DNA from 2 places in the Streptomyces sp. UF-297 genome. Region 1 is predicted to be linked to the other one. Evidence: riboswitches for the same ligand, from Rfam matches in the RefSeq annotation. Region 1 holds a riboswitch; the other holds the start of a gene.
What was found. A riboswitch is a leader RNA that binds a small molecule or an ion and turns the genes downstream of it on or off. The one in region 1 is predicted to bind glycine.
Positions count from the first base shown of each region.

Region 2: another riboswitch for glycine. It lies ahead of gcvP (aminomethyl-transferring glycine dehydrogenase); the one in region 1 lies ahead of gcvT (glycine cleavage system aminomethyltransferase GcvT).

Region 1 covers NZ_JBSIBZ010000002.1:124,232-128,575, reverse strand. The annotation lists gene AC4IJH_RS02685 (hypothetical protein) at 255-887, shown strand; gene AC4IJH_RS02680 (AAA family ATPase) at 929-1,588, opposite strand; glycine riboswitch at 1,900-1,992, shown strand; glycine riboswitch at 1,993-2,103, shown strand; gene gcvT (glycine cleavage system aminomethyltransferase GcvT) at 2,137-3,261, shown strand; gene gcvH (glycine cleavage system protein GcvH) at 3,356-3,733, shown strand; gene glyA (serine hydroxymethyltransferase) at 3,761-4,344, shown strand, end outside.
Region 2 covers NZ_JBSIBZ010000100.1:8,965-13,308, forward strand. The annotation lists gene AC4IJH_RS37180 (DNA polymerase IV) at 13-1,458, shown strand; gene AC4IJH_RS37185 (PRC-barrel domain-containing protein) at 1,371-1,751, opposite strand; glycine riboswitch at 1,865-1,962, shown strand; gene gcvP (aminomethyl-transferring glycine dehydrogenase) at 2,153-4,344, shown strand, end outside.

The sequences.
Region 1 (4,344 bases):
GCCCTCGCCCGGATGCCCCTCGCCCGCATACGGCTGCCCCGGCACGCCCTGCCCTGGAAAATCCACGTCACCCACCCGCTCATCACCGCGCACTACCTGGTCGACGACCCTAGCGCCAGCCGGGGTCGCGACCGGCCGGTGCACCCGATTGATCACTTTGCGCATCCGTGCGGTTGCGGACGGTCCCGACCGCTTCGAGGGTGACAGGAGGGCGTCCCTGCCCTGCCACCGCCTCTGCGAAAGGACTTCCCCCCATGGCAACGAACCGGACCGCCCTCGCCTTCGTCAGCGCCGCCATCGCCGGCGCCATGACCCTGGGCGTCGCGGGCACCGCCGCCGCGGCCGCCCCCGAGCGGGCCACGGCGCGCACCGCGACCCCCCACCCCCACGTGGCGAAGGCCGAGGCCGCCGCATTCCACGCCATCAGCGACCTGCTCAGGGCGGCGAGCAAGGTGTGCCAGCAGGCCCATCACGACCGGACCAAGATCAAGCCGGCCGAGACCGCCGCGCTGCAGCACAAGCTCGACCACGCCATCCACGCCACCTCCCGCGCCGCCTACCTGCTCAAGCACTCCAGCCCCCGGCGGGCCGGCGCCCCGGTGGACGACGAGTGGCTGAAGAAGGCCCAGAAGAAGCTCGACACGCAGGTCAAGGCGCTTCTCGCCGGTACGAAGGAGGGTGACTTGATCAAGGTGGCGGTCACGCTCAAGCCCCTGACGGAGGCAGCGCTCGAAGTACTGGCGGCGGTCAGCATTGGCAAGGCCTTCAAAGGCATGAAGCTGCCGAACGTCCCGGGGCTGCCCAAGCTCCCCGACCTGCCCAAGCTCCCCGGTCTGCCGGAGACCCCGAAGCTGCCCGAGTTCCCCGGTCTGCCGAAGATCTTCTGAGCCGACACCCGGCGCCGCAGCGCGGCCGGGCCCGGAGGCCGTCATTCGAAGGTGACGGCCTCCAGGGCGTCGGCGGCCGGGCGGTCCAGCAGGACCACCGAGCGAAATCCCTTGGGCAGACGGGCCGTTTGCGCCCGGGAGACCAGGGCGCCCACCGCCCTGCGGTGCCGCCCGAAGGCGTACCCCGTCACCCCGCGGCCCCTGGACTCCTGCCCGGCCAGGGCCACTTCGGGCGCCACGTCCAGCAGCACCAGATGCGCGCCGCGGCCCGAGCGCCGGGCCTGGCGCGCGATCCAGCGGCGCACCCAGGCCAGCGTCCCGCAGTCGTGCACGACCACGCTGCGGCCCGAGCGCAGCGCCCGCCGCAGCCCCAGATAGTGCGCGCCGCGCACCAGGGGGCGGTACAAGCCGTACGGCAGCGCGCCGAGCCGGCCGGCCGCCCACCGCTCGCGCACGTCCTGGGAGTCGATGCGGTACACGGCGGCGCCGCGCTGGTCCAGCCCCGGCACCACGCGGTGCATCAGGGTGGACTTGCCGCTGCCCGGCAGCCCGGAGACCACCACCAGATCGCCCGCGGAGAAGCGCATCTCACCCCCGGCGCGCTCCTGCTCCCCGCGCAGGTCCAGCACGCCGGGTCCGCTGCCGAGCCCGGGGCGCAGCAGGGCGCCCGGCGCGCGCCGGGGCCGGGGAAGCGTGCCCACGGGCTCCTGCCGGACCACGTCCGCGGCAGCACCCCCCGACGTTGTCGCGAATGCGGCTTGCCTGTGCACCGTGATCGCCCCTCCCGGTCCGGTTAGGTCCCGCCCTACCCGCACAGTGTCAAGAAAAGGTAATGCCGTTCAAGGTGATTGCCGACTCACCACCCCACGCGGGGACAGGTGACGGTGTTCCCTCAGTGGTTCGGACAGCCGTTCCGGCCCCGGGGGTTCCCGTGCAATGATGTGCGCGCCATGTGCGGATCCGTGCACAACGCTCCGTACGTACGAGCACAGCCAACTGCATACCGGCCGCTTGAATCCGCGCGGGAGAGTCCCCGGCCGCGCCGGGGCGCCGAAGGAGCAAGTCCTCCCTTGAATCTCTCAGGCCCCTATACCGCGTGGGCGAGGCAGATCTGAAAAGCGAGCCGCGGTTGCTGTGGCTCCACCCAAGGTGCAAGCCGCGGGCCCGTAAGGGGCTTTCGGTGAACCTCTCAGGTTCCGATGACAGATGGGGAGGACGTCTTGTCACCCATGCCTGGGAGTCTGAAGCAATGACTGATGCCCCCCGCCGTACGGCGCTGGACGCAACGCACCGCGCCCTCGGCGCGACCATGACCGACTTCGCCGGCTGGGACATGCCGCTGCGCTACGGGAGCGAGCGCGACGAGCACGTCGCGGTGCGCACCCGCGCCGGCCTGTTCGACCTCTCCCACATGGGCGAGATCACCGTGACCGGCCCGGCCGCCGCCGACCTGCTGGACTTCGCCCTGGTCGGCAACATCGGCTCGGTGGCCGTGGGCCGCGCCCGCTACACCATGATCTGCGACGCCGAGGGCGGCATTCTGGACGACCTGATCGTCTACCGCCTGGGCGAGCAGGAGTACATGGTCGTCGCCAACGCCTCCAACGCCCAGGTGGTGCTGGACGCGCTGGTCGAGCGGCAGGCCGGTTTCGACGCCGCGGTGCGCGACGACCGGGACGCCTACGCGCTGATCGCCGTGCAGGGCCCCGAGTCCCCCGGCATCCTCAAGTCCCTGACCGACGCCGACCTGGACGGCCTGAAGTACTACGCGGGCCTGCCCGGCACGGTCGCCGGTGCGCACGCGCTGATCGCCCGTACGGGATACACCGGCGAGGACGGCTTCGAGCTGTTCGTACGCCCCGCCGACGCGGTCACGGTCTGGGAGGCGCTGACCGAGGCGGGCGCGGGCGCGGGCCTGGTGCCCTGCGGCCTGTCCTGCCGCGACACGCTGCGCCTGGAGGCGGGCATGCCGCTGTACGGGCACGAACTGACCACCGCCACCACGCCGTTCGACGCGGGCCTGGGCCGGGTCGTGAAGTTCGAGAAGACCACCAACGGCGGTGACTTCGTGGGGCGCAAGGCCCTGGAAGCGGCGGCCGAGCGGGCGAAGACGGCGCCGCCGCGCAAGCTGGTCGGGCTGGTCGCCGAGGGCCGGCGGGTGCCGCGGGCCGGCTACCAGGTCGTCGCCGACGGCGCGGTGATCGGCGAGGTCACCTCCGGTGCCCCCTCCCCCACCCTCGGCAAGCCGATCGCGATCGCGTACGTGGACGCGGCGCACGCCGAGCCGGGCACGCCGGGGGTCGCGGTGGACATCCGCGGCAGCCACGAGCCGTACGAGGTCGTGGCGCTGCCCTTCTACAAGCGCCAGAAGTGACGGACACCCCACACACCTGTCACTTCTGACACTTTTGTCTCACGCTTCAAGACGCACGCACAGATCACGCCACCGCATCCAGGAGAATCACCTCATGAGCAACCCCCAGCAGCTGCGCTACAGCAAGGAGCACGAGTGGCTGTCGGCCGCCGAGGACGGCGTCGCGACGGTCGGTATCACCGAGCACGCCGCCAATGCGCTCGGCGATGTCGTCTTCGTGCAGCTTCCTGCGGTCGGTGACACGGTCACGGCGGGCGAGACCTGCGGTGAGCTGGAGTCGACCAAGTCCGTCAGCGATCTCTACGCGCCCGTCGACGGCGAGATCACCGAGATCAACGAGGATGTCGTCAACGACCCCTCGCTGGTGAACTCCGCCCCCTTCGAGGGCGGTTGGCTGTTCAAGGTGAAGGTCACCGGTGAGCCGGACGAGCTGCTCTCGGCCGACGCGTACACCGCCTTCACCGCCGGCTGAGCCACACCCCCCTCCCTAGGAAGACTCATGTCGCTTCTCAACAGCTCCCTCCACGAGCTCGACCCCGACGTCGCCGCCGCCGTCGACGCCGAGCTGAACCGCCAGCAGTCCACCCTCGAAATGATCGCGTCGGAGAACTTCGCTCCGGTCGCCGTCATGGAGGCGCAGGGCTCGGTCCTGACCAACAAGTACGCCGAGGGCTACCCGGGCCGCCGCTACTACGGCGGCTGCGAGCACGTGGACGTCGCCGAGCAGATCGCCATCGACCGGGTCAAGGACCTGTTCGGCGCCGAGTACGCCAACGTCCAGCCGCACTCCGGCGCCTCCGCCAACCAGGCCGCGCTCTTCGCGATCGCCCAGCCCGGCGACACGATCCTCGGCCTGGACCTGGCGCACGGCGGCCACCTCACCCACGGCATGCGCCTGAACTTCTCCGGCAAGCAGTTCAACGTGGTCGCCTACCACGTCGACGAGGCCGGTCTGGTGGACATGGCCGAGGTCGAGCGCCTGGCCAAGGAGAACAGCCCCAAGGTGATCATCGCGGGCTGGTCCGCCTACCCGCGCCACCTGGACTTCGCCGAGTTCCGCCGGATCGCCGACGAGGTCGGCGC
Region 2 (4,344 bases), on a different contig from region 1:
AGCATCGGTGATGTGAGACGTGCGCCGACGATCCTGCATCTGGACATGGATGCGTTCTTCGCGGCCGCCGAGCAGGCGGCCAAGCCGAGTCTGCGGGGCAAACCCGTGGTCGTCGGCGGAATCGGGCCGCGTGGCGTCGTCTCCACGGCCTCTTACGAGGCGCGGGTCTTCGGGGTGCGCTCGGCGATGCCCACCGCACAGGCGCGCCGGCTGTGCCCCAACGCCGCCTATCTGACGCCCCGCTTCGGGGTGTACCGAGAGGTCAGCGAGGCGGTGATGGAGCTGCTGCACGCGCTCTCGCCGCTGGTGCAGCCGCTGAGCCTGGACGAGGCCTTCGTGGACCTGGAGGCGGGCGGCGTCGCGGCGGACAGCCGGACCGCGCGCGCCGTGGGGGAGAAGCTGCGCCGGGACATCCGGCGCACCACCGGGCTGACCGGGTCGGTGGGCCTGGCCGGCGCGAAGATGCTGGCGAAGATCGCCTCCGAGCAGGCCAAGCCGGACGGGCTGGTGGTCATCGAGCCCGGTACCGAGCGGGAGCTGCTGGGGCCCATGCCAGTGCGTACGCTGCCGGGCGTGGGGCCGGCCACCGCCGAGGCGCTGCGCCGGGCGGGGATCCACACGGTCCAGGAGACGGCGGAGGCGGGCGAGGCGGAGCTCGTACGGCTGCTGGGCAAGGCGCACGGCTCCGGGCTGTACGAGATGGCGCTGGGGCGCGACGAGCGGCCCGTGGTGGCCGACCGGGACGCGAAATCGGTGTCGGTGGAGGACACCTTCGCGGTGGACCTGACGGACCGGACGCGGGTGCGGGCCGAAGTGGAGCGGCTGGCGGACCGGTGCGTACAGCGGCTGCGGGCGGCGGGGCGGTCGGGCCGTACCGTCGTGATCAAGGTGCGGAACTACGACTTCTCGACGCTGACCCGCTCCGAGACGCTGCGCGGGCCGACCGACGACCCCGCGGTGGTGCGGGAGGCGGCGGCCCGGCTGCTGGAGACGGTGGACACCACGGGCGGGGTGCGGCTGCTGGGCGTCGGCGTCAGCGGGCTGGCGGACTTCACGCAGGAGGACCTCTTCGCGCAGCTGGCGGCGGAGCGGGCGGCCGGGGAGGCGGCGGAGAAGGCCGTGGTCGAGACCGCCGCTGTGGAGCCTCAGGCGGCCGAGGAGCGGCCGCGCAGGTGGCTTCCGGGGCTGGATGTGGTGCACGAGGAGTACGGGGCAGGGTGGGTGCAGGGGAGCGGTGTGGGGAGGGTGACGGTGCGCTTCGAGCAGCCCTGGTCGGCCCCTGGGCGGGTGCGGACCTTCCCGGTGGAGGATCCCGCGCTGCGGCCGGGCGATCCGCTGCCGCTGATGGGCGGGGACCGTCCGGGGCGCGGTCAGTCCTCCGAGCCCGCTATCCGGCCGAATTCGGAGTCGGCGGAGGTGTCGGGTCCGGAGTCCGGGGTGGAGATATCCAGCCGGTAGTGGTGGTAGAGCTGGAGTTCCTGCTCGGGGGAGAGATGGCGGCCCACGCCGAAGTCCGGGGCGTCCTTGATCAGCTTCCGGTCGTAGGGGACGCGCAGGCCCTCGTCGCCCAGTTCGCTGGGTTCCAGAGGGACGAAGGCGTCACGGCTGAAGAGGCCAGTACGGACGGCGGCCCATTCCGGTTCGCCGGTGGCGTCGTCGAGGTAGACCTCGTCGACAGTGCCGATCTTGGCGCCGTTTCGGTCGAACGCCTTGCGGCCGATCAGACTCCGGGGATCGATATCGGTCTGCACGGTCCCTCCAACTGGTCGCAACTGCCCTGTGACAACTACGAAACGGCACATTTCATGCCCCGGCCACTCGAGGAAACGTCAAGAGGTGCGCTGGTAGGCTGGCCGATGGCTGCAGACCCCATGCGGGAGAGTCCTCCGACGATGCCGTCGGGGGCGCCGAAGGAGCAAATCCTCCCCGGAATCTCTCAGGCACATGTACCGCATGGACGAGGTCACTCTGGAAAGCAGGGCGGGCCACGGTCGGGCACAGCGCCGGAACCCTTCCTCACCGACGGTGAAAGTCGGCCTGCCGTGTGCGGGGCCGGTGAAGCTCTCAGGTTGAGATGACAGAGGGGGAGGCCGTCCGGGCACCCGCGCCGTGGTGCCCCTCGCAGGTCGCGACGACCAGGAGGCCCCCGCAGATGACCACCGATCGCATCTCCTTGACCGAGCTGGAGCAGGGCACACCCTTTGAGCAGCGTCATATCGGTCCCGACCACGAGGCGCAGGCGAAGATGCTCGCGCATGTCGGTTTCGGGTCGCTGGACGAGCTGACCACCGCCGCCGTACCCGATGTGATCAAGAGCGCGGAGGCGCTGGCGCTGCCGCAGGCCCGTACGGAGGCCGAGGTCCTCCAGGAGCTGCGGGAGCTGGCGGACCGCAACCAGGTGCTCGCGCCGATGATCGGGCTCGGCTACTACGGCACGTTCACGCCGCCGGTGATTTTGCGCAATGTGATGGAGAACCCCGCCTGGTACACGGCGTACACGCCCTACCAGCCGGAGATCTCGCAGGGCCGGCTGGAGGCCCTGCTCAATTTCCAGACCGTGGTCGCCGACCTGACGGGGCTGCCGACCTCCGGCGCCTCGCTGCTGGACGAGGGCACCGCCGCCGCCGAGGCGATGGCGCTCTCCCGGCGGGTCGGGAAGGTCAAGCAGGGCGTTTTTGTCGTTGATGCCGATTGTCTGCCGCAGACCATTGCCGTGATCCAGACGCGTGCCGAGCCCACCGGCGTCGAGGTGGTGGTCGCGGATCTGGCCCAGGGCATTCCCGCCGAGGTCGCCGAGCGCGGCGTGTTCGGCGTGCTGCTGCAGTACCCGGGCGCCTCCGGTGCCGTACGCGACCCGCGGGCCGTCATCGAGCAGGCGCACGAGCTGGGCGCGGTGGTCACCGTCGCCGCCGACCTGCTCGCGCTGACCGTGCTGACCTCGCCCGGTGAGCTGGGCGCGGACATCGCGGTGGGTACGACGCAACGTTTCGGCGTACCGATGGGCTTCGGTGGCCCGCACGCCGGATTCATGGCCGTACGCGAGGCCTTCGCGCGCAGCCTGCCGGGCAGGCTGGTGGGCGTGTCGGTGGACGCCGACGGCAACAAGGCGTACCGCCTCGCACTGCAGACGCGCGAGCAGCACATCCGCCGGGAGAAGGCCACCAGCAACATCTGCACCGCGCAGGTGCTGCTCGCGGTGATGGCCGGGATGTACGCGGTCTACCACGGCCCCGAGGGCCTGCGCACCATCGCCCGCCGTACCCACCGCTACGCCGCGATCCTGGCCCAGGGGCTGCGCGCGGGCGGCGTGGAGGTCGTGCACGGCGCGTACTTCGACACGCTGACCGTGCGCGTGCCGGGCCGGGCCGCCGAGATCGTGGCCGCGGCGCGGGAGGCCGGGGTGAACCTGCGCCAGGTGGACGCCGACCTGGTGGGCATCGCCTGCGACGAGACCACGGGGCGGGCCCAACTGGCCGCCGTGTGGGGTGCCTTCGGAGTCCGCGGCGACGTCGAGGAACTGGACGCCCGGACCGGTGACGCGCTGCCCGAGGGCCTGCTGCGCGCCGACGACTACCTGACCCACCCCGTCTTCCACCAGCACCGCTCCGAGACGGCGATGCTGCGCTACCTGCGCACGCTCTCCGACAAGGACTACGCGCTGGACCGCGGCATGATCCCGCTGGGCTCGTGCACGATGAAGCTCAACGCCACCACCGAGATGGAGCCGGTCACCTGGCCCGAGTTCGGGCAGCTGCACCCCTTCGCGCCCGTCGAGCAGGCGCAGGGCTACCTGACACTGATCCACGAGCTGGAGGAGCGGCTGGCGACGGTCACCGGCTACGACAAGGTCTCCATCCAGCCCAACGCCGGGTCGCAGGGCGAGCTGGCCGGACTGCTGGCGGTGCGGGCCTACCACCGGGCCAACGGCGACGAGCAGCGCACGGTCTGCCTGATCCCGTCCTCCGCGCACGGCACCAACGCCGCGAGCGCCGTCATGGCCGGCATGAAGGTCGTCGTCGTCAAGACCGGCGAGGACGGCGAGGTCGACACCGACGACCTGCACGCCAAGATCGAGAAGCACCGCGAGGAACTGGCGGTGCTGATGGTGACCTACCCCTCCACGCACGGCGTCTTCGAGGAGCACATCACCCAGATCTGCGCGACGGTGCACGAGGCGGGCGGCCAGGTGTACGTGGACGGCGCCAACCTCAACGCGCTGGTCGGGCTCGCCGAGCCGGGCAAGTTCGGCGGCGACGTCTCGCACCTGAACCTGCACAAGACCTTCTGCATCCCGCACGGCGGCGGCGGCCCCGGCGTCGGCCCGGTAGGCGTGCGCGCGCACCT